4 regions of the Devosia rhizoryzae genome follow, and region 2 is predicted to be linked to each of the others. Evidence: predicted binding sites of a transcription regulator. Region 2 holds the regulator's gene; each other region holds the start of a gene.
What was found. Region 2 encodes LexA, which represses DNA repair genes until DNA is damaged. Its sites were predicted from a motif close to TGTTCNNNNTGTGTTCNG; they were not measured.
Positions count from the first base shown of each region.

Region 1 (7,298 bases), 330 kb from region 2:
CATGTCGCGCGGCAACACGCTTGAGGGCTCCAAGAAGAACATCGCCGAGCACTACGATCTCGGCAACGACTTCTACGGCCAGTGGCTCGATCCCTCGATGACCTATTCCTCGGCCATCTTCTCCTCGGGCGATCAGACGCTCGAAGAAGCGCAGCGCGCAAAATATCGCCGCGTCGCCGATATGGCTGGCATAACCGAAGGCTCATCGGTGCTCGAAATCGGCTGCGGCTGGGGCGGCTTCGCCGAAACCGTCGCCCGCGACTACCGGGCCAATCTGCGCGGCATCACCCTCTCCGCCGAACAGCTCAAATACGCTCAGGAGCGCGTCGCGCGCCAAGGCCTCGACAGCCACGCCACTCTGGTCTTCGAAGATTACCGGCACACGACCGGTGAGTTCGACCACATCGGCTCCATCGAAATGATTGAAGCGGTCGGCGAAGACAATTGGCCGAGCTACTTCCAGACGCTGCATGATCGCCTCAAGCCCGGGGGCACCGCAGCCATCCAGGCCATCACCATCCGCGAAGAGCATTTCGAAGGCTATCGCTCCGGCCCCGACTTCATCCAGCGCTACATCTTTCCCGGCGGCATGCTGCTGACCAAGACCGTGATGGATGAATTCGGCAAGCGCTACGGCCTGGTCCTGGAACAAGTGGAAAATTTCGGCCTCTCCTACGCCAAGACCCTAAAGCTCTGGCGCGAACGCTTCCTCGAACGCTGGCCCATGATCGCCCCTCTCGGCTACGACGAACGCTTCAAGCGCAAATGGGTCTACTACCTCAGCTACTGCGAAGCCGGCTTCACCGAAGGCACGATCGACGTTGGCATCTATCAATACCGCCGTCCGGTCTAAGCGACACTAACTCCCCTCCCAGCCTCCCCCGTAAGTCGGGGGAGGAGCTAGATCGTCTCTGTGGCGAGATGTTAGCCCTCTACCGGCGCACTCCTCCCCCGCCTTACGGGGGAGGCGGGGTGGGGGAAGGCCGCGCTCGCCAGCCCGGAAAGTGACGAAGAACCACTTGCTAACTTGACTTGACCACTCAGCTTACCCCCGCTACGGAAAACAAAACCGTTCCGGGGATGCCATCATGCGCCACGCTGCCGCTCTTGCCGTCACACTTCTCGCCACCACCACCCTGGCCGCCACGGCACAGGAATGGACCTACACGGGCGGCGACGGACAAACCGTGACCCTCGACGCCGCCCCCGTCCGCATCATCGCAAGCCAGGATGCCGCCGCCGGCCTGATCCCCCTCGGCATCCGGCCCGTCGGCATCTATGCCGATAGCGCCGTTGCAGATGCCAAAGCGCTCGAAGGCCTCGATCTTTCCGGCATCGAAATCGTCGGCCAGGTTTGGTCCGAGGTGGATATCGAAAAGGCCGCGGCGCTCGAGCCCGATCTCATCATAGGCGAATGGTGGGACCGCAACGAAGCCTGGTCGGGCGGCCAGGACCTGACCGCGCTTCTGACCCAGCTGGCTCCCATCACCGGCGTCGCCGCCAGTGACTCAATCGTTGGCATGATCGCTGATTACGAGACCCTCGCCGAAAGCCTCGGCGCCGATCTCAGCGACCCGGCCATCGCCGCAGACAAAGCCGATTTCGAAGCCGCCCGCGATGCCTTCACCGCTGCCGTTGCGGCCAAGCCCGACCTTACCGCGCTCGCCGTCTATGCCGGTGACGACGCGCTCTACGTCGCCGATCCGAAGGGCGCCGCCGAACTTCTCGATCTCCAGTCCTGGGGCCTCAACCTGATCTCCCCCGATGGTGTCGACGCCACCGGCAACAACTACTTCGAGACCCTGTCCTGGGAAAACGCCGACAAATACCCCGCCGACCTGATCCTCGTCGACAACCGCTCCGCCTCGACGCTCGAAACCGCATTGGCGCAGCCGACCTGGACGCTCAACCCAGGCGCGGCTGCCGAACAGATCGCCGATTGGCCAGCCTATTGGGTGCGCAACAGCGCCGCGTTTGCCGGTGCGCTCGAAAAACTGACCGCGGCCGTCGAAGCTGCCGATCCCAGCGTCGCGCCCTGATTTGACGACGCTGACGGCATCGGCGCCCCCGCGCGCGCAAAAAGCAGCCCGGCTCACGCTCGGGCTGCTTCTGCTCGCCATGATGCTTGCCGCCATCGCGGCGCTGTCACTTGCTGTCGGCGCCCGCCCCATCCCGCTCGAAACCGTCTGGCGCGCGCTCACCGCCTATGACGCCACCGCCACCGAGCACCGCATCATCTGGGACCTGCGCCTGCCGCGCACCGTCATCGGCCTTCTGGTCGGTGCTGCCCTCGGCCTTGCTGGCGCCGTCCTGCAAGGCGCCACGCGCAATCCACTGGCCGATCCGTCCATCCTCGGCATCCACGCTGGCGCCTCGCTCGCCGTCGTGCTCGGCGTCGCCTTTTTCGGCATGACCCAGCTCTCGAGCTATGTCTGGCTCGCCTTTCTCGGGGCAGGGGGCGCCATGCTGGTCGTCTACTCCGTGGCTTCGCTGGGGCGCGAAGGCGCAACGCCGGTCAAGCTCGCTTTAGCCGGCGCGGCCCTCAGCGCCGTCATGTTCTCGGTCATCAACGGCATCCTCCTGACCAGCCAGCGCACCCTCGACGAAATCCGCTTCTGGCAGGTTGGCTCTCTGGCCGGCCGCAGCATGGACATCCTGTTCCAGGTCACGCCCTTTCTGATCGTCGGCGCCGTCCTCGCCCTCGCCGTTGCCCGCCTCCTTGATGGCCTTTCCATGGGCGATGACGTTGCCCGCGCCTTGGGCCAGCGCATCGGCATCTCCCGCGCCTTGTCTGGCCTTGCCGCGGTCATCCTTGCCGGCGCCAGCACTGCCGCCGCCGGCCCCATTGCCTTTGTCGGCCTCACCGTGCCCCACGTCGCTCGGTCTATCACCGGCCCCGGCTACCGCTGGATCCTGCCCTATTCCATGCTCCTCGCGCCCATCCTTTTGCTCGGCGCCGACGTTCTGGGCCGCGTCATCTCCCCGCCCGGCGAAGTGCAGGTCGGCATCGTCACCGCCCTGATCGGCGCGCCCTTTTTCATCGCGCTCGTCCGCCGCAAGAAGCTGGCCGCACTTTGACCGCCGCGATCGACACCACCGGCATCATCGCCTCGCGTGCCCACTCCGCGTCCCGACGCAATCGTCTTGCCTGGGCACTAGCCGCTGCTTTGGCCGTGACTTTCGCCCTCTCCATGTATCTGGGCGACTTCCCGATTCCGGTCTCCGGCATCATCCAGTCGCTGTTTTCCCCGCTTACCGGCCTTGCCAATCGCTCGGTCGATTTCATCGTCCTCCAGGTCCGCCTGCCGCGCGCACTCCTCGCCATCGCCTCCGGCGCCGCCTTCGGTCTCAGCGGAATCATTTTCCAAACGCTTTTGCGTAACCCATTGGCCAGCCCCGACATTATCGGGATATCGCGCGGTGCCAGCGCCGCCGCCGTCTTCGTCATTATCATCCTGGGCTGGACCGGCCTGGCGGTTTCGCTCGGCGCCTTCGCCGGTGCCGTCCTCACCGCGCTCGCCATCTACTTCCTCGCTTGGCGCAACGGCTTGACGCCCTACCGAGTCGTCCTTATCGGTATCGGCACCGATGCCGTCCTCATCGCCGCCATCTCCTATATTTTTACCCGCGCCCGCATCAACGAAGTCCAGCAGGCCATGTCCTGGCTTGTCGGCTCGCTCAACGCCGCCCGCTACACTGATCTTCTCGTCCTCGCCGCCGCCATGGCCGTGCTGATCCCTGCGCTGATCGCACTGCTCCGCAGCCTCGATCCCATGGAATTGGGCGATGACACCGCCCGCGCGCTTGGCGCCCCGGTCGAACCAGCTCGCCTCGGCCTCATGCTCGTCGCCGTCGCCTTTGCCGCCTTTGCCACCGCCGCTGTCGGTCCCGTCGGCTTCGTCGCTTTCGTCGCCGGCCCCTTGGCGCGCGCCTTGCTCAAGGGGGCAGGGCGGGGCTTCCTCCATGCCGCGCTGATCGGCGCCCTCGTCATGCTGGTCTCCGACCTCATCGCCCAGCACATGCTGCCCGCGACACAATTGCCGGTAGGCGTCGTCACAGGTGCCTGCGGCGCCATCTTCCTGCTATGGCTGCTCATAACCTCCGGCCGGTCTGGCCGCGTAAACTGATCGGAGCGTAAACCATGTCCGCCAATCATTCTCTCATGGCTGCCGGTCTCGACCTCGGCTATGGCGACCGCCAGATCGTTTCTGCCCTCGACCTTTCGGTGCCCGCCGGCAAGCTCACCGTCATCGTTGGCGCCAATGCCTGCGGCAAGTCCACGCTCCTCCGCGGCCTCGCCCGCCTGCTGACGCCCAGCCGCGGCGCCGTCTACCTCGATGGCAAGCCCATTCACCAGATGCGCACCCGCGATGTCGCCACCATCCTCGGCGTCCTCCCGCAATCCCCCATCGCCCCTGACGCCATCACCGTCACCGATCTCGTCGGCCGCGGTCGCTACCCGCATCAGGGCTGGTTCCGCCGCTGGACCCCCGAGGACGACCAGGCCGTCGCGGAAGCCCTTGCCGCCACCGACACTGCCGATCTCGCCGATCGCCCCGTTGACGAACTCTCCGGCGGCCAGCGCCAGCGCGTCTGGATCGCCATGGCGCTCGCTCAGCAGACCGACCTCCTCCTGCTCGACGAACCCACCACCTTCCTCGACATCAACCATCAGGTCGAAGTCCTCGATCTCCTCACCGATCTCGTCAAGGAACGCGGCCGCACCGTCGTCGTCGTCCTCCACGACCTCAACCTCGCCTGCCGTTATGCCGATCACATCGTCGCCATGAAAGCTGGCCAGATCGTCGCCGAGGGCCGCCCCGTCGACGTCGTCACCGAAACCGTCGTCAAATCCGTCTTCGGCATGACCTCCCGCGTCGTCGTCGACCCCATCTCCGACACCCCCATGATCGTCCCCATCGGCCGCCATCACATAGAAAAGCAGTTGGCCTAGCTACCTGACATCTCGGCTCTTCCTTTCCCTCCTCTCGAGGGGGAGGGCAGCAAAGCTTGGCGACGCAGGAGCCTAGCGACGCTGGGTGGGGTGGGGCCCCGAACTCCACTCCCGCGACCCCACCCCACCCTCATTCCCTCCCCCTCAAGGGGAGGGAGGCGCATGACCCAATCCACAGTCACCGACTTCCGCCACGTTGACTCCCTGATCAAGATAAGAACAAATAGAGAACACTCCCGCGAGGACACCATGCCCGCAACCATCCTCCACGCCGACCTCGACGCCTTCTACGCATCCGTCGAGCAATTGCTGAACCCGGACCTGCGCGGCAAACCCATTGCTGTCGGCGGCGGCGTCGTCCTCGCCGCTTCCTACGAAGCCAAGGCCTTTGGCGTGCATGGTGGCATGTCCGGCCGCAAGGCGCGCGAACTCTGCCCGCAACTGATCTTCACCGGCGGCAATTTTGCCGAATACCAGCGCCTCGGCGACGCCGCCATCGCCGTCCTCCACGACTACACACCCGCCGTCGAGCGCATTTCCATCGACGAAGCCTTTGCCGATGTCGCCGGCTGCACCCACCTCTTCGGTTCCCCCGAAACCATCGCTGCCACCATCCGCCGCCGCGTCCGCGATGAGTTGGGTCTTCCCATTTCGGTCGGCGTCGCCGGCACCAAGCACCTTGCCAAGATCGCCTCGCAGGTCGCCAAGCCCGACGGCCTCGTCCATGTCGCGCCCGGGACCGAAATGGATTTTTTGCGCGACCTGCCGGTCGGGCTCATGTGGGGCGTCGGTCCGGTCACCGAACGCAAGCTCAAGGAAGAGGGGATCGAAACCATCGGCCAGCTTGCCGCTACGCCGGGGCGCTCGCTGCGTGGCCTCCTGGGCGACGCCGCCGGCGACAAGCTCGCCGATCTTGCCAGCAATCGCGATAGCCGCAAGATCGTCACCCACAAGCGCGCCCGCTCTGCCGGCGCCCAGTCCGCGCTTGGCCATAAACCGGCTACCCAAGCCACGATCAAGCCAACGCTGCGGCATCTCGCCGATCGCGTCACCTCGCGCCTTCGCGCCAAGGCCCTGGCCGGCCGGACCATTACCATCCGCGTCCGCTTTGCGGACATGCGCGCCGTCACCCGTTCCATGACCCTCGATGCGCCGATTTCCGCCACTGTCATGGTCGCCGAGATCGCCGAAGAACTGGTGCGCGCCGCGCTCGCCGATCACCCACGCGAGCGCTTCATCTCGCTGCTGGCTGTGTCCGTCTCGCATATCGACGACCAGCCCCACATCCAGCTCGAACTGCCGCTCGGCCTGCCGGACGAAAAACGCCGCCCCGGTGCCCGGCAGGGAGCTGCCCGCTGGTCCGCTGATCGCGCCATGGACAAAGCGCGCGACCGCTTCGGCCGCGACAGCATCGGCTATGCTGTCACCCAGCTGGAAAAACGGAAGTCCGTCCCAGACGCCTTCCGCGAACTGGCGGAAAAAGACCTAGGCCGCTGAGTCCATTGCCGTGAGTGCCGCCGGCTCCACCACACGCAGTGGAAATCGCAGCGTAAAGGTCGAGCCCACCCCTTCGGCGCTCCGCACCTCGACCTTACCGCCATGCAGCGCCATGATCTGCGACACGAAATTGAGCCCGATCCCGGTGCCCGGCAGGCCCTCGGCCGTCCGCGCCCGGAAAAATCGCTCGGTGACGAAACCGATCTCGTCGCTCGGAATGCCGACGCCGCGGTCCTCGACGCTGATCAGCACATCGCCACCCTGACGCTCACCGCGCACCTCCACAGGCGCGTCACCCGGGGAATATTTGAGCGCATTGGAAACAAGGTTTTGCACCGCTTGCTCGAGCAGCGTCGTGTCCGCCTGAACGAGCTTCGGCAAATTGCCGATATCGAGCTCGATCCGCCGCTGATCCTCGTCCGGCTGGTTGTCGACGACGTTTGCGACCAGCGCAGGAAGATCGCATGGCCGGGCTTGGAAGCTGATCTCGCCCTGCTCGAGCCGCGCCGCGTTGAGCGTTGATTCCATCAGCCGCGTCAGCCGCAGACAGGCATTGCGGATTTTGCCGATCCTCGAGCTCAACTCGTCCGGCGTCATCTCCATGCCGCGCCGCAACATGCGCTGCGCGCTCGAATCGATGATCGATAGCGGCGTCCGGAACTGGTGCGACACCACCGAGGTGAAGGCGCGGTGGAGGCGCGAAACCTCCCGCTCATGAGCAAGCGCTGCCTCGGCGCGCATGGCCGTTCGTAGGCCGCGCACCATAAGAATGGCGACAATCACGACCGCTACCAGAGTTGCCAGGAGAAAGCCCAAGATTTCGAACAGAATCTGCTGCCGTCCGGCG
Region 1 is NZ_CP068046.1:1,557,322-1,564,619, reverse strand. Features, by position in the region: gene JI748_RS07790 (SAM-dependent methyltransferase) at 1-853, shown strand, start outside; gene JI748_RS07785 (ABC transporter substrate-binding protein) at 1,089-2,039, shown strand; gene JI748_RS07780 (FecCD family ABC transporter permease) at 2,041-3,078, shown strand; gene JI748_RS07775 (FecCD family ABC transporter permease) at 3,075-4,127, shown strand; gene JI748_RS07770 (ABC transporter ATP-binding protein) at 4,142-4,954, shown strand; gene dinB (DNA polymerase IV) at 5,204-6,451, shown strand; gene JI748_RS07760 (sensor histidine kinase) at 6,440-7,298, opposite strand, start outside.
Region 1: dinB (DNA polymerase IV) is a predicted target of LexA. The motif match lies at 5,170-5,187, and genes of this name have one in related genera.

Region 2 (7,298 bases):
ATCGCGGCCGGCGACATTTTCCAGGTCGTCTTGAGCCAGCGCTTTTCAGCTGACTTCAACCTGCCCCCGACCGCACTCTACCGCGCGCTTCGTCGCACCAATCCCAGCCCCTATATGTATTTCCTCGATTTCGGCGGCTTCGCGGTGGCCGGATCGAGCCCGGAAATCCTGGTTCGGGTGCAGGATGGCGAAGTCACCATCCGGCCCATTGCCGGCACCCGCAAGCGCGGCGCCACGCCGACCCGCGACCAAGAACTGGCGTCCGAACTTCTCAGCGACCCCAAGGAGCTCTCCGAGCACCTGATGCTGCTCGACCTGGGCCGCAACGACGTCGGCCGCGTCGCTCAAACCGGCACCGTCAAGGTCACCGACAAGTTCTTCCTCGAATACTATTCGCATGTCATGCACATCGTCTCAAACGTCGTCGGTGTGCTGGATCCGCAATACGACTTCGTCGATGCGCTTTCCGCCGGCTTCCCGGCCGGCACCGTTTCCGGCGCGCCGAAGGTGCGGGCCATGGAAATCATCGACAGCCTCGAAAAAACCCGCCGCGGCATCTATGGCGGCTGCGTTGGTTATTTCGGCGCTGACGGCACCATGGACACCTGCATCGTCTTGCGCACCGGCATCGTCAAGGACGGCAAGCTCTATGTGCAGTCCGGCGCCGGCATCGTCGCCGACAGCCAACCCCAGCTCGAACAACTCGAATGCGAAAACAAGGCCCGCGCCCTGTTCAGCGCCGCCGAGGAAGCGCTACGGTACGCCGGCGAAGCGGGAGTGGGGCAATGATGGGTCATTCAATACGATGGCAAAGCTGGTTCTGATCGCCATCTCCAGAACCCGTTGAGGACCGCTCATGACCAAGACCCTCGTCATCGATAACTACGACAGCTTCACCTACAATCTCGTCCACTTCCTGGGCGAACTCGGCGCCGACATCACCGTTCACCGCAATGACAAGATCACTCTCGACCAGATCGCCGAAATGGCGCCCGAGGCGATCGTCCTGTCTCCCGGTCCCTGCACCCCAAACGAAGCCGGCATTTGCCTCGCCACCATCGATCGCTTCAAGGGCGAGATCCCGATGCTCGGTGTCTGCCTCGGACACCAGGCCATGGGCCAGGCTCTGGGCGGCGACGTGGTGCGCGCACCGGTGCTGTTCCACGGCAAGACCAGCAAGATCAACCACACCGGCAAGGGCATCTTCCGCGGCCTCAATGCCGGTTTTGAAGCGACGCGCTACCATTCGCTGATCGTCAAGCAGGACACCCTGCCCGAGACGCTCGAAGTCACCGCCTCTACCGACGATGGCCTCATCATGGGAATGCAGCACAAGACGCTGCCGGTGCATGGCGTGCAGTTTCACCCCGAAAGCATTGCCTCGGAAAACGGCCACGCACTGCTCCAAAACTTCCTCAACATCGCCCGCGACTTCAACGCCCGGAAGGCCGCGTGATGGAGATCAAGCAGGCTCTCAACAAGATCGCGCAGCGCCGCGATCTCACCGGCGAGGAAATGCGCGGCGTCATGCGCTTCATCATGGCAGGCGAAGCCACCGCCAGCCAAACCGGCGCCTTCCTCATGGGCATGCGCCTCAAGGGCGAAACGGCCGGTGAAATCGCAGCCGCCGTATCGATCCTGCGCGAAATGATGGTGCCGGTGGAAGCGCCCGCTGACGCCATCGACATCGTCGGCACAGGCGGCGATGGTCACGGCACGCTCAACATTTCTACGGCAGCCGCGATCGTAGTGGCTTCCCTCGGTGTCCCCGTGGCCAAGCATGGCAACCGCGCACTCTCCTCCAAATCCGGCTCCTCGCAGGCGCTCGAAGCCCTCGGCGTAAAGCTCGATCTCGGCCCTGACGCGATCGCCCAAACCATCCGCGAAGCCGGCATCGGCTTCATGTTCGCGCCATCCCATCACCCAGCGATGAAGCATGTCGGTCCTGCCCGGGCCGAAATGGGCGTGCGCACCATGTTCAATCTTCTGGGTCCGCAATCCAATCCGGCCAGCGTTGGCCGCTACCTCCTTGGCGTCTTTGCCGAAGAATGGGTCGAAAAGGTCGCTCAGGCCCTTCAGGCCAACCGCGTCAAGAAGGCTTGGGTCGTGCATGGCTGCGACGGCCTCGACGAACTGACCGTCACCGGCAAAAGCTTCGTGGCGCAGATCGCCAATGGCGACCTCCGCAGCTTCGAAGTTCGGCCCGAAGATGCCGGCCTAAAGCAATACGATCTGGCCGAAATCCTCGGCGGCACGCCGGAAGAGAACGCCCAAGCCATCCACGCGCTCTTCGACGGCGCGCCCGGCGCTTACCGCGATATCGTCTTGCTCAATGCCGCCGCCGCCCTCATTGTGGCCGATAAGGTCGAAACGCTCCGTGACGGTGCGGAAGCCGCCGCGCGCGCCATCGACAATGGCGACGCCAAGAACACTCTCGCCCGCCTTGTTGCGGTTTCGAACGGACGAGCGCCATGACCGATATCCTCAAGCAGATCGAAGCCTATAAGCGCGAAGAGATCGCCGCCGCCAAGGCCATGCGGCCCTGGGCCGAAGTCGTGGCGCAAGCCCATGACCAGCCGGCGCCCCGCGGCTTTGTTCAGGCCATCAAGGAAAAGCGCGCGCAGGGCAAGTTCGCGCTGATTGCCGAGGTCAAGAAGGCCAGCCCCTCCAAAGGCCTTATCCGCCCGGACTTCAACCCCGCAGAGATTGCCCGCGCCTACGAAACGGCGGGCGCCGCCTGCCTTTCGGTGCTGACCGATCGCCCGAGCTTTCAAGGATTGCCTAGCTACCTGATCGAAGCCCGCGCCGCCACCCGCCTGCCGGTGCTGCGCAAGGACTTCCTGTTCGAAACCTACCAGGTCGCGGAAGCCCGCTCCTGGGGCGCCGATTGCATCCTCATCATTCTGGCCGCCGTTGACGACGACGTGGCGCGCTTCCTGCTCGACGCGGCTGAGGAATGGGGCATGGACGCGCTCGTGGAAGTGCATGACCAGCTCGAACTCGACCGCGCCCTTGCGCTCGACTCCAAGTTCATCGGCGTCAACAACCGTAACCTCCGCACCTTCGAAACAACGCTCGAGACGACGGTGAACCTTGCGGCCGGCGTTCCCTCCGATGTGCTCCTGGTCAGCGAAAGCGGCATCGTCTCGCATGATCACGTCCGCATGCTCGAACAACGCTGCGGCGTCGGCACCTTCCTTGTCGGCGAGTCGCTGATGCGGCAGGACGATGTTGTCGCTGCCACCCGCGCCCTGCTGATGGGCCAGCCCGAGACCGTCCGCGGATGAGCGACCGCCTGACACATGTCGATGCGCAGGGCCGCGCGCAGATGGTCGATGTTGGCGACAAGGCCGTTACCCGCCGCCGCGCCGTCGCCGAGGCCACGATCCTCGCCCTCCCCGCGACGGTCGATGCCTTTGTCGAAGACCGTCTCAAGAAGGGCGATGCAATCGCCACGGCACGCATTGCCGGCATCATGGCCTCCAAACGCACATCCGACCTGATCCCCCTCTGCCACCCGCTGGCACTGACCAAAGTCACCGTCGACATCGATCCGCTGGACGAACGATCGGGCCTACACATCGTCGCCACCGCCGAAACCAACGGCCAGACCGGCGTCGAGATGGAAGCGCTCACGGCAGCCTCGGTCGCGGCGCTGACGCTCTATGACATGGGCAAGGCCGTGGATCGTGGCATGACCATCACCGACCTGCGGCTCGTCGAAAAATCCGGCGGCAAGTCCGGCGACTTCATGCGCGCGCCATGACCCTCCTGCCCGTCGACGAGGCGCTGAAAGCCATTCTTGCCCGCGTGCCTGCGGTCACCCCCGAAACCACGCCGCTGACGGACGCCCTCGGCCGCGTTCTGACCTCTGCGCTAATCGCCACGCACGATCAGCCACCATTCAACGCTAGCGCCATGGACGGCTACGCCATGCGCGCCGCCGACGTGGTCGAGGGACACGCGCTTAGAGTCATCGGCATGTCCCAGGCTGGAACCGCATTCGACGGCACGGTGTCTGCCGGCGAAGCCGTCCGCATCTTCACCGGCGCGCCCCTTCCCTCCGGCGCCGACACGGTAATCATGCAGGAAGAAGCGCAGCGCGATAGCGATTTCGTCCGCTTCACCGCCCCTGCCCGGCTTGGCCACAGCATTCGGCCGAAGGGTAACGATTTCGCTACGGGTCAGGCGCTTTTGGAGCCCGGCACGCTGCTGACACCGATGCATATCGCCGTGGCAGCAGCGGCAAACCACGCAGAACTCACCGTCGCCAGGCGTCCCCGCATCGGTCTCGTTGCCACCGGTAATGAGCTTGTCGTGCCAGGCACACCGCTCGGGCCCGACCAGATCGTCGGCTCCAACAGCTTCGCCCTTGCCGCGCTGCTGAAGCCCTATGCCGAGACCATCACCGATCACGGCATCATCGGCGACGACATCGACCTGCTCCGCACCCGTCTTGCGGAGGCCTTTGCAAGCGAACCGGATGTGTTGATCACCACCGGCGGCGCTTCGGTCGGCGAACATGACCTCGTTCAGGATGTGCTCAAAGACCTCGGCGTCTCGCTCGATTTCTGGCGCATCAACATGCGCCCGGGAAAACCCCTGATGTTCGGCATGCGCGGCAAGACCCTGGTCTTCGGCCTGCCTGGCAATCCCGTCTCGGCGCTGGTCACCGCCATCGTCTTCATCAAGCCGGCACTGCGCGCCTGGCTCGGCTATGCCGAACCGCCGCACTGGCATCTGCCGCTCGCCGCACCGACCCCGCCAAACACCGCCCGCCGCCACTTCATGCGCGCGCAGCTGGTCCACTCTACAAGCGGCCCCACCCTTCTCCCAATCGCGCAGACCGACAGTGGCCACACCTCGTCGCTGTCCAAGGCCGACATGCTGATCACCCAGCCAGAGCATGACTCCGGTCAAGGGGCCGGCGCGATAGTCGAAGCCCTGTCGATCGACGCATTCTGACCCGTGTTTTATTTGTGGCATTGCAGAACATAAATGGAACGATTATAACCGTTCTGTCTATGTTCCGATTCTAGGATGCCGGGCCGATGCTGACGCGCAAACAACACGAGTTGCTCATGTTCATCCATGAACGGATGAAGGAAAGCGGCATCCCCCCATCCTTTGACGAAATGAAAGACGCGCTGGATCTGGCGTCCAAATCCGGCATTCACCGGCTGATCACGGCGCTTGAAGAACGCGGCTTCATCCGCCGCCTGCCGAACCGCGCCCGCGCCCTGGAAGTGGTGAAGCTTCCCGATTCAATGAACCCCTCGCTCGGTGGCCGCAAGGCGCGCTTCGAGCCGTCGGTGATCGAAGGCAGCTTGGGCAAGCTCAGCACGTCGCCGGCCCGCGGCGTTGCGGCAGAAGAATATGCCCGCCCCGTCTCGATCCCGGTCATGGGCCGGATCGCGGCGGGTACGCCGATCTCTGCGATCGAACAGCACACCCACACCATCCAGGTCCCGCCGGAAATGCTGGGTGCCGGTGACCACTATGCGCTCGAAGTGCGCGGCGACTCGATGATCGAAGCCGGCATCTTCGATGGCGACACCGTAGTCATCAAGCGCCAGGACACGGCCGGCACCGGCGAGATCGTCGTCGCCCTGGTCGACGACGAGGAAGCAACGCTTAAGCGCCTGCGCCGCAAGGGCAATACCGTGGCGCTGGAAGCGGCCAACCCCGCCTACGAGACCCGCATCTTCCCGCCTGATCGCGTCAAGGTTCAGGGCCGTCTCATTGGCCTTCTGCGCAAGTACTAGAATGCTTCGAGCCGGGTTCGCCCGGCTCTATCATTTCGGAACGGCGTAAAGAGTCGTGCATTCCCTCCTCGGAGGCAATGTGAATGTCCAATCTCCTCAAGCTCGGCTTTCCCGTCAAGGTGCTGGGCAACCCTGCGCTCAAAAGCAACGACGCGCGTCGCTCGCAATCCAACCCCCATCTTCGTGTCTCGCTGGGGTATCTCTCGGATATCTTCGACTATCTGGTGAAGCACCAGATCAGCATGTACCGCATGTCTTCTGACCTTGCGCCTTATGCCACCCACCCCGACATGCCGCAGTTCCACTCGATGGTGCAGGACTGCGCAGGAGATCTCGCAATCATCGGCAAGCGGGCGCGCGAGCTTGGCCTGCGGCTCTCCTTTCACCCCAGCCAGTTCATCGTCCTCAACAGCCCCGACCCGGAACTGGTGCGCAAAAGCATCTGGGACCTCACGAGCCAGGCTGAAATGCTCGACCTTATGGGCCTTGGACCAGAAGCGGTCATGGTGGTCCATGTCGGCGGCGTCTATGATGACAAGATCGCGGCCCGGCAGCGCTGGGTCGAGACCTGGCCCACCCTCCCCGAGCCGGTGCGCCGCCGCCTCGTGCTTGAAAACGACGACCTGCGCTTTTCCTGTGCCGACACGCTCTATGTCCACGAACACACTGGCGTAAGGCTGATCTTCGATCATCAGCATTTCTGGTGCCTCAACCCCGAGGGCCTCGATCTGCGCGACGCGCTCTCCAGCATGCTGGCGACTTGGCCTTCGGAGGTGCGCCCGAAAGTTCATTTTTCCTCACCCCGCACCGAGCTGCGCCAGCTGGCGCGCAAGAACCGCAAGACCGGCAAGGCCGAGACGGTGATCGTCGCTCCCGTCTGGACCGGCCACGCCGATTTCGTGCAGCCCTTCGAGTTCATTTCCTTCATGCGCATCGCCAAAGGCCTGGAGTTCGACGTCATGCTGGAAGCCAAATCGAAGGACTTGGCTTTGATCAAGCTCCGGCCCGACCTCCTGCGTTACGCGCCCGACGTCGCTGCCCGCTTCGGCCTCTTTCCGGCGCAGCAGAAGGCGCTGGAAGGCGAGCAGGAAAGCCTTATGGAAAGCGAAAGCGCCTAAGTCGCCCGGAGCAAGGTCATTGCCGCCGCGATGACGCGATCCTTTTGTGCATCGCTGGTGCCGGCCAGGCCCTGGATATGCAGCCCCTGGTCGAGCGTCTGCAGCATCTTGCCCAAGCCCGACAGGCTCGCACCGGCATTCACCTGCCCGCGCGCTGCGGCGCTGACCAGATTGCCATGGTAAAGCGCCTCAATTTCCTCCGATGCCGCCACGGCCTTCTCGAACGCCCCCGGCGGCACGGTATCCTTCTGCGTCAAGGTGTTGAGCATGAAGCACCCATAATACTGGCTGCCATATTGCAGGCTCTTCAGCACCGCCTCGATATTTTCGAGCCCAAGCGGCGCCTGCGTCAGCACCTGCCGATATTGCGCCAGCAATAATCCCAAGAACCGCTCCAGCGCCGCCTCGTAGAGGC
Region 2 is NZ_CP068046.1:1,226,306-1,233,603, reverse strand. Features, by position in the region: gene trpE (anthranilate synthase component I) at 1-789, shown strand, start outside; gene JI748_RS06175 (anthranilate synthase component II) at 857-1,456, shown strand; gene trpD (anthranilate phosphoribosyltransferase) at 1,453-2,475, shown strand; gene trpC (indole-3-glycerol phosphate synthase TrpC) at 2,472-3,287, shown strand; gene moaC (cyclic pyranopterin monophosphate synthase MoaC) at 3,284-3,766, shown strand; gene JI748_RS06155 (molybdopterin molybdotransferase MoeA) at 3,763-4,965, shown strand; gene lexA (transcriptional repressor LexA) at 5,052-5,765, shown strand; gene uvsE (UV DNA damage repair endonuclease UvsE) at 5,849-6,883, shown strand; gene JI748_RS06140 (TetR/AcrR family transcriptional regulator) at 6,880-7,298, opposite strand, start outside.

Region 3 (7,298 bases), 1.6 Mb from region 2:
GCGCACCAGATCCTGATCAAGACGGAGGATCGCGAGACCCAGGTTCGCCTCCTGCGCATTCCGGCCGGCAAGCCCGTGCCCGAGCACAGCCATGGCGGACGCGAGCTGACCGTGGTGCTGACCGGCGCTTTCCATGACGAGATCGATCAGTTCGGCCCCGGTGATATCGAAGATGCCGACGGCTCGCTGACCCATCAGCCGGTGGCCAATGCCGAAGCCGATTGCATCTGCCTTGCCGTGACCGACGCGCCGCTCAAGTTCACCAGCCGTCTCGTGCGGCTCGTGCAGCCGTTCCTGGGTATCTAGGAGACCGCAATGCCGGGACCCGGCCTGCTGACGCTCCTTGCGGCCTATGCCGGCACAGGCGCCGTGTTCCTTGCGCTGGACTTCCTGTGGCTGGCGCTTGTCGCCGTAGGCTTTTATCGCGCCGAAATCGGGCCGCTGCTGCTTGGCAAATTCAACATGGCGCCGGCCGGAATTTTCTACCTGTTCTATGTCGCCGGTATTGTGGGCTTTGCCATCGTTCCGGCACTTGCCACGCAGTCCTGGCTCTGGGCTTTAGCGGCTGGTGTGGCCCTGGGGTTTATCGCTTATGGCACCTATAACATGAGCAACCTGGCGACGCTTAAAGGCTGGTCGGCCAAGTTGTCCCTTGTGGACATGCTCTGGGGCGCTGCGCTCAGCGGTGTTGCGGCGCTTGCCGGCTACTGGATGGCGCAGCTTACCGCTTGATCCTAGCTCAGGACGAGGAAGCGGGCCGTGTCGGGGTCGATCGGAATGCCTTGCGCATCGCGCCGATCAGCCTCCGCCCATTCGCGGTCGCCGGGCGCCATGACGCTGCCACCGCCCGGGCGCACCGCGGCACCGCGCAAACTGGCAAGATATCCCATGATCGCCTGGCCGAACATGGCTCCGCCGACGAACTTTTCGGGATCGATGACCAGCACGAAGTGCCCCATATTTCGGGGCTCATGAATGTTTTCAGTGCCATACATGGGGATGAAATCGGGGTCGAGCGTCGTTCCGGTCAGCAGAGCTGAAAACAGGGTGGCGACCCCAGCCAGGCCCGCGCCTTTGTAGCCATAGTTTTCACCGCCAAGCGGCAGCAGCATCTCGGCGGCGCCGGGGTCAATGGTCGCGGCGCCCTGCGCATCCGCAGCGACGCCCTCCGGCAGCGGTGCGTTCAGCGAGCGGTGCAAGAGCACCCGGTTCATGGGAATGGAGGAGGTCGCCATGTCGAGAAGCCAAGGCCGGCTGCCGGGCACAGGCGCAGCGAAGGCCAGCGGATTGGTGCCATGGAACCGCTCGGCGCCGTCGAAGAGCGCCACCATGGCGTCGGTATTGGTGGTGGCAAAGGTAATAAAGCCTTGCTCGGCGCCTGCTGCGGCATAAGCGCCGGCTGCGCCGAGGTGCGACGAGTGCTCGATCCCGATTGCCGCGACACCGGCTTCGCGGGCAATTTCCATGCCCAGCTCCACGGCATGGTAGGCCGCATAATGTCCGAGCCCATCGTCGCCGTTGACCATTGCGCTGGCGACAGCAGTTCTGCGCACCGTGAGTTCGGGCACCTTGTTGAGCCGCCCACCGCCAAGCATGCGGCAATAGTGTTCGACCAGCCGCACGCCATGGCTGTCCACCCCGACGCGGGACGCATGCATCAGCGCCCGCACGGCAGCCTCCGCAGAGGGTGCGCTGGCCCCAACGTCGAGCAGCGCCCGAAGCACACGCCGTTCGAGCTCAGCGCCCGGGACGAGAATTTGATTGTCGCTGCGCATATGGTCCTTCCCGGGAATACTTGTTGCCCTTACCACATGCTGCGCATCTTGGCCGCCATGTCCACCACGGCAGGCTGGCCGGGCATCAATCCGGCCCGGATGGGCGTTACAGGCGGCCAGAGGATGTCCTCGAACAGTGCCGTCATCGCCCGTGGAATAAAGCGCGTGCGCTGCGCGTAAAGGTGTCGGTCGCCGTTCCGCGCCTGCTGGGTGACATAAAAGCGCTGCGGCACCAGCAGATGGAGTTCATCCTTGGCGCGGGTCATCGCCACATACAGAAGCCGCCGCTCTTCTTCGAGTTCATGGGCCGAACCGGTGCCGAGATCGGAGGGGATACAGCCGTCGACAACATTGAGGACATGCACTGCCTTCCACTCCTGCCCCTTGGCCGAGTGGATGGTTGAAAGGATCAGGTAATCATCGTCCTTGAGCGGCACGCCGGCCTGGTCGCTGGTGGCGTCAGGCGGATCAAGGGTCAATTCGGTCAGGAAGCGCTCGCGGCCTGGATACCCGGCGGCGATCTGTTCGAGCTGCACGATGTCGGCCACGCGGCTTGGCGCATCCTCGTAAGCCGCTTCCAGCAGTGGCTCATACCATTGACGGACATAGCCCAGTTCGAGCGGCCAACTCAGTTCGCGGCTCGCAAGGCGCCCGACCATGGCGACGAGGTCGGGCCAATGCTGACCCGCCTTTGCAGGCGGCGGCACTTCCCCCAGGGCCCAGGCTGGATCGGCACTGGCGCCGAGCGCATCGAGGATCCGCCCCGCAGTGCCCGGACCGATGCCGGGCATCAGCTGCAAGACCCGAAACCCGGCCACGCGATCGCGCGGGTTCTCGGCCCAGCGCAGCACCGCCAGCATGTCCTTGATGTGCGCGGCATCGAGAAACTTGAGCCCCCCGAACTTGACGAAGGGGATGTTGCGCCGCGTCAGCTCGATTTCGAGCGGGCCCGAATGGGAAGAGGAGCGGAACAGCACCGCCTGTTGCTTAAGCGGCGTTCCGGTTTCGCGGGCTTCCAGCACCGACCTGGCGATATAGCCGACCTGATCGGCTTCGTCCTTGACGGTGACCAGCATGGGCTTTTGCGCGGACAGACGCTCGGTCCAAAGGTTCTTGGTGAAGCGCTCGGACGCTTGATCAATCACAGCATTGGCGGCTGCAAGGATCGGCTGGGTCGAGCGGTAGTTGCGGTCCAATGTGACGATCTGCGCCGCCGGCGAAAAGCTCGACGGGAAATCGAGGATGTTGCGCACGGTGGCGGCGCGGAAGGAATAGATCGACTGCGCGTCATCCCCAACCACCGTCAGCCCGCGCCCGTCGGGGCGCAGGGCCAGCAACACGGAGGCCTGCAGCCGGTTTGTGTCCTGGTACTCATCAACGAGGATGTGGTCGAAGAGGCCGGATACCTGCGCGGCAATGGCGGGCTCCGCCATCATGCCGGCCCAGTAGAGCAGGAGGTCATCGTAATCGAGAACGTTCTGCGCCTGCTTGGCCGCCACATAGGCACCAAACAACGTTCGCAGCTCGGCCGTCCACATTGCGCACCAGGGAAAGACGGTTTTCAGCACCTCATCAAGATCGGCCTGCGCATTGACGACACGCGAATAGATCGCAAGGCACGTGCCCTTGGCGGGAAAGCGCGTCTTGGTTTCGCTGAAGCGCAGTTCGTGCCGCACCAGGTTCATGAGGTCGGCAGAGTCTTCGCGGTCATGGATGGTAAACGCCGGATCGAGACCGATCTGCTGGGCATGTTCGCGCAATAGCCGCGCCCCGACGCCATGGAACGTGCCGGCCCAGGTGAGTGCGTCGGTGATCGCGCCGGAACCAAGGCCCAGAACAGAGCCGGCAATACGCTCCACCCGCCGGCTCATCTCCGATGCCGCGCGACGGGAAAAGGTCAGCAGCAGAATACGCCGGGGATCAGCACCATGACGGATCAGATGCGCCACGCGATGGGCCAAAGTATTGGTCTTGCCTGACCCAGCCCCCGCAATCACCAGCAACGGTCCGGGCGCGGCATGGCCCGCACCATGTTCGACCGCGAGACGCTGGTTCGGATTAAGAGCTTCGAGATAGGCAGTGTCAGAAGGCACGAATCGATCCTCGCCGGGGTAGCCTTATCGGACCGTATTCTCGATTTGTTCACAAGCCGTACCGGCCGATGCAACGGGATCAAGCAGCGGGCGGTGCCAAAGGGGAACATCGAAGATGAGAATGGCGGAGAGAAAGGGATTCGAACCCTTGAGACGGTTCCCCGCCTACACACTTTCCAGGCGTGCGCCTTCGACCACTCGGCCATCTCTCCGCGTCGCCCTGCCCAGCCTGGAAACCGGTGCGGACCCGAAAGCCCGCGAGAGCGTGGCGCAATATACTCAGGATCGTTGCGGGCGCAAGGGATCATCAGGGTGCGCTAACGGATTGTTTTGTCCAGCAACCTTATCTTGTGAGAAGCTCGTCCGGCATGGCACAAGGTGGGCGCGCCAAGTGGAACGAAGACGGGCCGGCGGACTTTCCGCCGTCATGGGGCACAGGGACATCGCATGCGGCTGGTCTTGAGAATTTTGGGCACCTGGCTGATCGGCCTGGCGCTGATCCTGCTTGTGATCGACGGCACCAAGTCCCTCGCCGCCAACGAGCTGGTCTTTACCGTCTTCGGCGAAGCCTGGGCGAAGATACATCGTCCAAGCCAGCAGGCGGTTTCGAGTTTCTTTGAAAGCCGCTTCTTTGCCGACCTCTTGCGCGTCGTGTTCCAGAACATTCTGACCTATCCAGCTTTTGCGGTGCTGGGCGTCCCCGGGATCGTCCTTGCGCTGATGGGCAGGCGGCCGCGGCGGGAGCGGTTCTTGCGTCAGGAACAGATCTAGCGGCGTAACTTTTTCCCCTGCCGCAGCGTATAGTTGGCTGAAAGGAGCATCCTATGTTCTTCCGTCAAAAACCGATGACCATTCCTTCTGCCGCCGAGGCGCTGCCGGGCCGGGACCAGGAACTGGCCATCGCACCCAATCATTTCGTCAATAACGCAGCCCTCAAGGGTCCCTACCCTCAGGGCGCCGAGACCATTTACCTGGCGCTTGGCTGTTTCTGGGGCGCCGAGCGGCTGTTCTGGCAATTGCCAGGCGTCCTCGTGACCGCCGTCGGTTACCAGGGTGGCCACACGCCCAACGCCTCCTATGAAGAAGTGTGTTCCGGCCGGACCGGGCATACGGAGATCGTGAAGGTCGTCTACGATCCCAAGGTGATCAGCCTCGAACAGCTGCTCAAGACGTTCTGGGAAGAGCACGACCCGACCCAGGGCATGCGCCAGGGCAATGACATGGGCACCCAGTATCGGTCGGCGATCTATACAACGACGCCCGAGCAGGCCGAAATCGTTGAAAAAAGCCGCGCTGCTTACGAGGCCGCTCTCCGTCAGCGCGGCCTTGGACCGATCACGACCGAAATCGGCGAGGCGGGTCCCTTCTACTATGCCGAGACCTATCACCAGCAGTATCTGGCCAAAAACCCCAATGGCTATTGTGGGCTGGCAGGGACCGGCGTCAGCTGCCCCATCGGGGTTGGCGTTGCCGCCGAGTAACTGATTGGGGCGCCGGGAGATCCTTCCGGCGCCCTTTCTGTTCGCGGCGTGTTCTAGCGCGCGATGGCGTAGATCTTGAGCGGTCCGCCGAGGGAGACATCCTCGAGCCAATCGGGCGGCGTGCCGGCGGCAAGTAGGCTCAGCACCGTATTGGGCTGCTTGAGCCCGGCGCTGTGCATTTCTGGCATTGCCTCGCAGGTGACGAAGAGGCTGAGCCCCCGCTTGCGTGCAATGTCATGGGCTTCGCCGGCCGGGCGGCTCAAGAAGCGAAAAGCATCGAGCACGCCATCTTCGTTGCGGTGATAGGGCGCGGCGACCACTTCGTGCTGTGTTTCGAGCAGGATGTGGGCGCCAAGATCGATGGGCGACATGATACGGCTTGGTGGCAGGCCACGCAGGTCGGCAAAGCTGCCCGAAGCAAGGCAGGGTAGCTTGCTGGCTCGGGCGGTGGTGACCTCCTGTGCGCGTCCATCTGGAAGAAGGCCGAGCAGGCCGGTGACTGCAAGAGCAATGACGATGCCCGCAAAACTCAGCCATGAGGCCACAAGACCCAGGGCCGGCAAGATGCGCGGTCGCTCGATATAGGCCTCACGCGCCCGAAGGATCAGCCAGGCGGCAGCGGGCGTGACGGTCAAGACCACAAGGCGAGCACCGCGGATCTGGGCCAGCATGACCACGGCAGTGGCCAAGATAAAGGTCAGAAGTATCAACCAGCCCAGCCGCTTTTCGGGCTCTTGCCGTAGAGCAAGGATCGCTGCACAGGCGCCGAGCAGAATGGGAATGCCGACCGCCAGCGTATAGGCGGGCAGGTCGAGCAAAGACTGGTGCCAGGGCTTGGCTTCGACGATGCCGGCGATCCAGTTACGCTGCAGCCAGGGGTCAAGCGCCGCATAGGGTCCGCCCAGGCATTGGGGATAGACGGCAATGACCAGGCCGGTGCTGACGATGGCGGCCAGAGCAAGCAGCAGGAGGCGCTGCCAGGCTTGGGGGGGCGCTCGGACAATCGAGATGAACAGATAGGCCGAGCCGACGGCCAGCCCGGCCAGAACATAGACCGGCGAAATCATGTCGCAGGCCGCTTCCAGCCAGCGCCCGGGCGGCCGCGCCAGCATTAGGTGCAGGACCATGGCACCAGCAAAGCCGAGGCCGAAGCGGCGCAGGGCCGGCCGGCGGTCGCCATCGGCGGCATAGGCAAAGCCAAAGGCCAGGATCGCGGCGATGGCAACCGGAAGGGCCTCAATCGCGACCGCGAGCGCGGTGGCGGCAAACATCCCTGCGAGCCACGCCCCGAGCGGGCGCCGCAGGGCCACGAGGCTGGCGAAAAGCACGGCCAGGGTCAGCACGATGATGACATTGTGATGGTCGACGCGGCCCGGATTGAATTCGGCCAGAATGGCTGGGCTGAGCACCGGCAAGACCAGCGCCGGCAAAAGGCCCTGCCGGCCGACGAGTTCGATTGTGATGCGCGCCGAAAGCCAGAGCAGCAGCGCCAGCAAGAGAAGCGGCCAGATCGTACCGGCAAGAACCAGCGCCTGGGAAGGCGTGGCGATCAGTTGCGCAAGCGCCAGCAGCAGGGCAAGCGGCAGATCGACAAGGCGCGACCAGTGGATCTCGGCGCCATAGGGGGTGTTGAGCCGGTGCTGCACCAGATCGTACCAGCCCTGCCCGGCGAGGAAATCACGCACCACGACCATGCGCATGGCGTCATCTGTGTCGCCAAAAAACGGTCCCCCGGCCCGGTTCATATTGGCGCGCAGGAGGATGGTCAAAGCCGCGAGGGCAAAGATGGCGCAGAGCCAAAGCCAGTCCCGCCCCGTAAGGCGAGCGGCGGCTAACGGCGCGCCGGAGAACGTTTTTTCGCGCGATCTCACGAGGTTATACCGGACAAAACTAACACCCTTAACATTGGGCAACCATGCCAAACATGAGCCGTTCGCCGCCTGACAAAA
Region 3 is NZ_CP068046.1:2,791,295-2,798,592, forward strand. Features, by position in the region: gene JI748_RS13610 (ChrR family anti-sigma-E factor) at 1-306, shown strand, start outside; gene JI748_RS13615 (DUF2177 family protein) at 316-732, shown strand; gene JI748_RS13620 (Ldh family oxidoreductase) at 735-1,775, opposite strand; gene JI748_RS13625 (ATP-dependent helicase) at 1,805-3,868, opposite strand; tRNA gene JI748_RS13630 (tRNA-Ser) at 3,991-4,080, opposite strand; gene JI748_RS13635 (hypothetical protein) at 4,316-4,639, shown strand; gene msrA (peptide-methionine (S)-S-oxide reductase MsrA) at 4,693-5,349, shown strand; gene JI748_RS13645 (hypothetical protein) at 5,403-7,220, opposite strand.
Region 3: JI748_RS13625 (ATP-dependent helicase) is a predicted target of LexA. The motif match lies at 3,904-3,921, and genes of this name have one in related genera.

Region 4 (7,298 bases), 1.3 Mb from region 2:
TCTGGCCAACCCGGACGCTGCAATTTCCGTTGGCGACGGCACGACCATCGAGCGCGTTCCCGTCAAGGCGCGCGTGCTCGAAGATGGGGAACGCGCCACCACCTATGCCGAAATGGCCAGCCGCTTCCCCCAATTCGCCGAATACGAAAAGAAGACCACCCGCGACAGCATCCCGGTGATTGAGCTGACCCGGCAGTAAGCGCAGCCCTTGTCTTATCCTCTCCCGCTGGCGGGAGAGGATAAGACGATGTCCAACCGTTGACACGCCATCCGCCCCGGCTATGGTCCGCCCCACAGTTTCAAGGAGCCCCCATGTCGCACGCCCAACTCGCCCAGGTCATTGACACCGCGTTTGAAAACCGCGCCGAAGTCAATTTCGGGACCAAGGGCGAAGTGCGCGACGCGGTCGACAGCGCTCTGGCCCTGCTTGATCGTGGCGAGTTGCGCGTTGCCGAAAAGATCGACGGCAATTGGCAGGTGCACCAGTGGCTCAAGAAGGCGGTGCTCCTTAACTTCCGCCTCAACGACAATCGCCTGATCGAAGGCGCGCCGGGCGGCTCCAACTATTGGGACAAGGTCGAGACCAAGTTCGAGGGCTGGAGCGAGAACACCTTCCGCGAGGCCGGTTTCCGCGCCGTGCCCGGTGCCGTCGTCCGCCGTCCTGCCTTTATCGGCCGCAACGTCGTCCTCATGCCCAGCTTCGTCAATGTCGGCGCCTATGTCGATGAAGGCACCATGGTCGACACCTGGGTCACCGTCGGCTCCTGCGCCCAGATCGGCAAGAACGTCCATATTTCGGGCGGCGTCGGCATCGGCGGCGTGCTCGAGCCGCTGCAGGCCGGTCCGGTCATCATCGAAGACAATTGCTTCATCGGCGCGCGCTCGGAAGTCGTCGAAGGCGTCGTCGTCGGCGAAGGCTCGGTGATCTCCATGGGCGTCTTCATCGGCGCCTCCACCAAGATCGTCGATCGCCACACCGGCGAAATCCACATCGGCAAGGTGCCCCCCTATTCGGTGGTCGTCTCCGGCTCGCTCCCCGGCAAGCCGCTCCCCAATGGTCAGCCCGGCCCCAATCTCTACTGCGCCGTCATCGTCAAAACCGTCGACGCCCAGACCCGTAGCAAGACCGGCATCAACGACCTCCTCCGCGACTGATATGGGGCAGGGACCTTCCGCATGCACGATCCATCTCCTCCCCCTTGATGGGGGAGGCCGGGTGGGGGTGGGCGCCCGGGAGCGGAGCAAACCATGACCGACCCCCTCGACCTTCTCTCCCGCCTCGTCGCCTGCCCCTCGATCACCCCCGAAGAGGCCGGCGCCCTCGACCTGCTGGAAGCCGAACTCCAGGCGCTCGGCTTTTCCACCACCCTCCTTAAGTTCGAAGGCGACGGTTCCTACCCAGTGGGAAATCTCTTTGCGACGCGCGGCACGGGCGGCAGGCGCCTTCTCTTTGCCGGTCACACCGATGTCGTTCCGCCCGGCGATCGCGCCCATTGGACCTCCGACCCCTTCGTCCCGCGCCTCGCCGACGGCAAGCTCTATGGCCGCGGCACTGCCGACATGAAATCGGGCATCGCCGCTTTCGTCGCCGCTTGCGCCGCCATCCCAGCTGACGCTGGCACGATCCAGCTCGCCATCACCAATGACGAGGAAGCCGACGCAATCAACGGCACCGAAAAGCTGGTGCGCTGGATGAAGGAGAACGGCCAAGACTTCGATTTCGCCATCGTCGGCGAACCGAGTTCCGCCGAAACCCTCGGCGACAGCATCAAGATCGGCCGGCGCGGTTCCTTTTCCGGCCAGGTGAGTGTCACCGGCACGCAAGGCCACGTCGCCTATCCGCACAAGGCCAACAATCCGCTGCCGGTCCTCGCCGCTATTGCCACCGCACTCTCGAGCGAACCCCTCGATACCGGCACCGAGCACTTCCCGGCCTCCATTCTCGAACTCACGACCATCGATGTCGGCAACCCGACCGGCAATGTCATCCCAATGTCGGGCACGCTGCGTTTCAACATTCGCTACAACGATCTTTGGACGTCCGACACGCTCGCCGATTGGATCCGCATCCAAATCGACGCGATCGATCACAACGGAACGACGATCGTTTTCGACATCCTCGGCACGCCCTCGCGGTCCTTCCTGTCGCCGCTCAGCGACGATGTCGAAACCCTTTCATCCGTCATCGCCGAGCAAACCGGCAAACGCCCCGACTATTCCACCGCCGGTGGCACCTCCGATGCCCGCTTCATCGCCCAATATGGGCCGGTGGTCGAATGCGGTCTTGTCGGGTCCTCCATGCACAAGGCCGATGAACACATCGCCGTCGCCGATCTCCATGGCCTCACCGCAATCTACGCAAGCTTTATGCGCCGCTTCTTCGGTGCCGCCACATGACACTGTGGCTAACCCTTCGTGACGCGCTGACCGGCTGGCTGAAACTGCTGCGCGACGAGCCAGGCTGGGAAGCGCACTTTCGCCTCTCCCGCGCCGGCCTCGTTACCGCTCTCGCGCTGTTCTACCTTTTTGCCTTCCTTGCCGTCATGCTGGCCTCGCTTCAGGTCGGCGTCCCGACGCTTCCCGGCTTCATCAACATCATGCTGGTGCAGTCGCTCTGGCTCGTGGCGCTCTTGATCGGCATCTTCGTCACCCGCAACTTTTTGCGCGCCCGGATGACGGTCCTGCCGCTCTTGATCCCCGCAATCTTCGCGCTGATCGCCTATCTAGTGCTCGGCACGCTGGTGTCGCTGATCCTCGGCGCGCTATTGCCGCTGCTCTGGCTTGGTCTTGCCGTCCTGCTCTTTCGTTTGGGACGCGCTGCGGGCCAGTGGACGCGCGGCGTATCGGTCGCCTTTGCCGTCTTGACCACCGTGCTGCTTGTCGGCCTGCCGATGACCCTCTACATGCTTAGCGCAGCAGCCATTCCCGCCGCCTGAGACGAGTCGTAAAAGCCTTGGCCTATCAAAACCAGACCTTTATCGAAGAAGCCGTCAACGCGGCGCGCGGCTGCTGGGCGCTGATCATCGGCCGCGCCGACGCAGCCCGCTACTTTGATTTCACCCAGCGTGGCCTTATCGGCAGCTTCATCGCCCTGGTGCTCGGCACCGGCATCAGCGTCTTTGGTCCCATGCTGCTCGGCGTGCCCGCTCAATCGGGTGCTGCCACCGGCGCCGTCATGCTCGCGGCGCTCCTCTTCGCGCTCCAGATCGCCGCCGCCTACATCGTCCTTCGGCAGATGGGACGGCTCGACGGCCTTGTGCCCTTCATGGTCGCCGACAACTGGGTCAACTTCATCGTTTCCCTGTTCGGCACCGTCATCCTGGTCCTGGTCGGCGGCAGCGAGGTAATGCTCTTTACCGTCGGCCTCATAAGCATCATCGTCGAAGTCAATATTGCGCGCCGCATCCTGACCCTGTCGCCGATGCAGGTGGCGACCTTTATCGTCGTGCAGATCGTCGCGCAGCTGATCGGCGTCCTGATCCTGGGCGGCGTCATGTTGCAGTCAATGCCCGCGGTGCCTGCAGCCTAGTAGTCGACCCCGGTCAAATAAAGCCCGCTCGACGGCGCCATGGCCCCGCAACGCCTACGATCGGCAGCATCGAGCGCGGCACGGAAATCAGCCGGGCTCCACTTGCCCTCGCCGACAAGCTTCAGCGACCCCACCATCGAGCGGACCTGATGATGGAGAAAGCTGCGGGCGCTGGCGGTGATCGCAATCACCTCGCTATCTCCGCTGACCGCGAACGCGTCCAGCGTCCGCATCGGCGATTTCGCCTGGCATTCTGACGAGCGGAAGGTGGTGAAATCGTGCAGCCCGAGGATCAGCTGCGCCGCCTCGTGCATGCGCTCTGCATCGAGTGGCATCGGCACATGCCAGACTTGGTTTCGCTCGATCGCCGGCGGCGCTCGCCGGTTGAGGATGCGGTATTCGTAATGCCGCGCCTTCGCCGAAAATCGCGCCTCAAACGCCCCGCTGACCGCTTCGCACTCGACGATCGCCACCGGCTGCGGTCGCAAATGATAGTTCAGCGCTTCGCGCACCCGAAACGGGTCCCAGTCCTTCGACAGGTCGAAATGCGCCACCTGGCCCAGGGCATGCACACCGGCATCGGTCCGTCCCGCCGCCTGCGTCGTTACCGCCTCGCCGGAAAAGCGCTCGATCGCCTCCTCCAGCGCCTGCTGCACGCTCATCCGCTCCGACTGCCGCTGCCAGCCGGAGAAAGGCGTCCCGTCATATTCGATCGTAAGCTTGAACCGCATCAGGCGACAGTTGCGGGCAGCGCCCCGGCCCCGCGCAAGAAGGTCGCCGCGTCCATCGCGCCTTTGCCCTCGCGCTGCACCTGCGTCAGCCGCACGGCACCGATCCCGCAGGCAATGGTGAAGTCATCCAGCACCGTACCGGGTGCGCCCGACCCGCTCGCCAGTGTCGACCGCAGCGCCTTGATCCGCACGGGCTTGCCGCCCAATTCGAGCTCGAACCAGGCCCCCGGAAACGGCGACAGCCCGCGGATCTGGTTGTGCACTGCTTCGGCGCTTTGCGTAAAATCGATGCGCGCCTCGGCCTTGTCGATCTTGGCTGCATAGGTCGTGCCCGCTTCCGGCTGCGGTGTGAACTGCAAACTGCCGCGCTCCAGCGCCGCCAGGGCCCGGCCCATGAGATCGGCGCCGACGCGCATCATCTGGTCGTGCAACTCGCCAGCCGTCATGTCTGGTCCGATGGGAATGATCTCGGTCGGCCCCATGGCGCCGGTGTCCAGCCCCTCGTCCATCTGCATCACGACGATGCCGGTCTGCTTGTCGCCCGCCATCACCGCCCGCTGGATCGGCGCCGCACCGCGCCAGCGCGGCAACAGCGAACCATGAAGGTTGAGGCAGCCGAATTCGGGCGCATCAAGCACCGGCTGGGGCAGGATCAGCCCATAGGCCACCACCACCGCCACCTCCGCCCCGAGCGAGGAAAACTGCAGCTGCTCGACCTCGCCCTTGAGCGAGCGCGGCGTAAAAACCGGAATGCCGAAGGCCTCGGCCGTTTCATGCACCGGGCTCTTGCGCTCCGCCTGCCCACGGCCGGCCGGCTTCGGCGCTCGCGTATAAACCGCCACCACCTCGTGCCCCGAGGAGACGATCTCCGTCAGCGTCGGCACGGAAAAGTCGGGCGTACCCATGAAAACGACGCGCATCTACCCGACCTCGTGTTCGACAAGCTCACCAGAAGGTCTCCGCTTGCGCAGCGACCTTCCTAGACCTCATCCTGAGCCTGTCGAAGGACGAGGTCGCAGCCACCAGAGGCTTACCCAGCTGCGCGCTTGGCCTGCTTGTCAAACTTCTTGATCACCCGGTCGCGCTTCAGCCGGCTCAAATAGTCGATGTAAAGCACGCCATCGAGGTGATCGAGTTCGTGCTGGATGCAGACGGCCAGCTTGCCCTCGGCTTCCTTAATCACTTCCTGGCCATCGAGATCGGTATATTTGACGGTCACGTCGTTGGGCCGCTCGACCTCGTAATAAAGTTCGGGGATCGACAGGCACCCTTCCTCGGTCACCTGCATCTGGTCGCCAAAGCTCGTGATTTCCGGATTGATCATCACCAGTGGGGCAGGAGGCTCGCCCTCGCCGGCCAGGTCCATGACCACGATACGCTTGAGGACGCCGATCTGCGGCGCTGCAAGGCCGATGCCGGGCGCGTCATACATCGTGTCCAGCATGTCCTTGGCCAGCGTCTTGATCTCGTCGTCGACCTCGCCGATCGGATCGGCAACGGCACGCAGGCGGGCATCGGGAATGACGAGGATCGGGCGGATAGCCATGACAAAACACCGGCAAAAAGAGGATTGACCCCGATATGGCCATTTCCGGCCCGTGGGTCAACTCCGGGGCGGAAAGCCCAAGAACATTTTGCGAACAAAAGAATCACTCTAGTCTTAGGGCATGACCGAACTCGACCGCACGCTCTTCACCCTCGGCTCCGTGCCCATTTTCACCGGCATGGCGCTGCTCGGCTTTGTGGCGCTCCTGCTGCTCGCCGCGGTGATCTTCGTCATCGTCAGCAGCCGCGCCAATGCCGAGCGGCTCGAAAAGTCCGCAAGGGAAGCCGCCGATGGCCTGCGCGCCACCTTCACCGAGCAAGTCGCCAGCCGCGACAGCCGCATCCGCGATCTGGAGCTGACGCTCAGCCGCGAACGCGAGCGCGCCGCCGATCAGCTGGCGAGCGAACGCGACCGCAGCGCCGATCTGGGCGCCGAATTGGCCGCCATGCGCACGCGCCTCGACGAGCAGCAGCGCCAGAACGAAGCCAATTTGAAGCGCTTCACCGATGCGCGCCAGCAGATGACCGACGAGTTCAAGTCCATTGCCGGCGACGTTCTGCGCTCGCACAGCGAGACCTTCACCAAGCAAAACCGCGAACAGGTCAATACGCTCTTAAAGCCGCTGCAGGAAAAGATCGGCGAATTTCAAACCGGGCTCATCAAGGATCGCGCCACCATGGGCGAGCAGATCCGCGCGCTGCTCGAAAGCAATGTGCAGATCACCACCGAGGCCAACAACCTCACCCGCGCGCTCAAGGGCTCGTCGCAGACGCAGGGCGCCTGGGGCGAAATGATCCTCGCCACGATCCTCGAGCAGTCGGGCCTGCGCGAAGGCGAGCAGTATTTCATCCAGCAATCGCATACCGGCGAGGACGGATCGCGCCTGCGCACCGATGTCGAAATCATCATGCCCAACAATGATCGGCTGGTGATCGACTCCAAGGTTTCGCTCACCGCCTTCGAGGCCTTCGTCAATGCCGAGGAACTGTTACGCGACGGGCACCTCAAGGCCCACATCGCCTCTGTCCGAGGCCATATCACCACCCTCGGCGCCAAGAATTATGCCGGCGCCGCCAAGTCGAGCCTCGACTACGTGATGATGTTCGTGCCCATCGAGTCTGCTTTGGCCACGGCCATCCAGCATGACAGCAAGCTGGTCGAATTCGGCATGAGCAAGGGCGTGATGCTAACGACGCCAACGACGCTGATGACCGTTCTGCGCACCGTCCGCAACGTCTGGGACATCGAAAAGCGCCACCGCAACGCCGAGGAAATCGCCGAACGCGCTGGCGCGCTCTACGAAAAGGTCGTCGGCTTTTTGTCGACCATGGACCGGGTCGGCGAAAACATCGACAAGGCCCAGCAAAGCTTCGTAAAGGCCAAGGACCAACTCTCGAGCGGCCGCGGCAATGTCGTGCGCCAGGTCGAAATGCTGCGCGAACTTGGCGCCAAATCCTCTAAGCCCCTCCCCGCAGGCTGGGACGGGGGCCAC
Region 4 is NZ_CP068046.1:2,514,456-2,521,753, reverse strand. Features, by position in the region: gene JI748_RS12375 (nitroreductase/quinone reductase family protein) at 1-199, shown strand, start outside; gene dapD (2,3,4,5-tetrahydropyridine-2,6-dicarboxylate N-succinyltransferase) at 313-1,155, shown strand; gene dapE (succinyl-diaminopimelate desuccinylase) at 1,249-2,397, shown strand; gene JI748_RS12360 (hypothetical protein) at 2,394-2,936, shown strand; gene JI748_RS12355 (hypothetical protein) at 2,954-3,529, shown strand; gene truA (tRNA pseudouridine(38-40) synthase TruA) at 3,526-4,263, opposite strand; gene fmt (methionyl-tRNA formyltransferase) at 4,260-5,180, opposite strand; gene def (peptide deformylase) at 5,291-5,806, opposite strand; gene rmuC (DNA recombination protein RmuC) at 5,928-7,298, shown strand, end outside.
Region 4: rmuC (DNA recombination protein RmuC) is a predicted target of LexA. The motif match lies at 5,886-5,903, and genes of this name have one in related genera.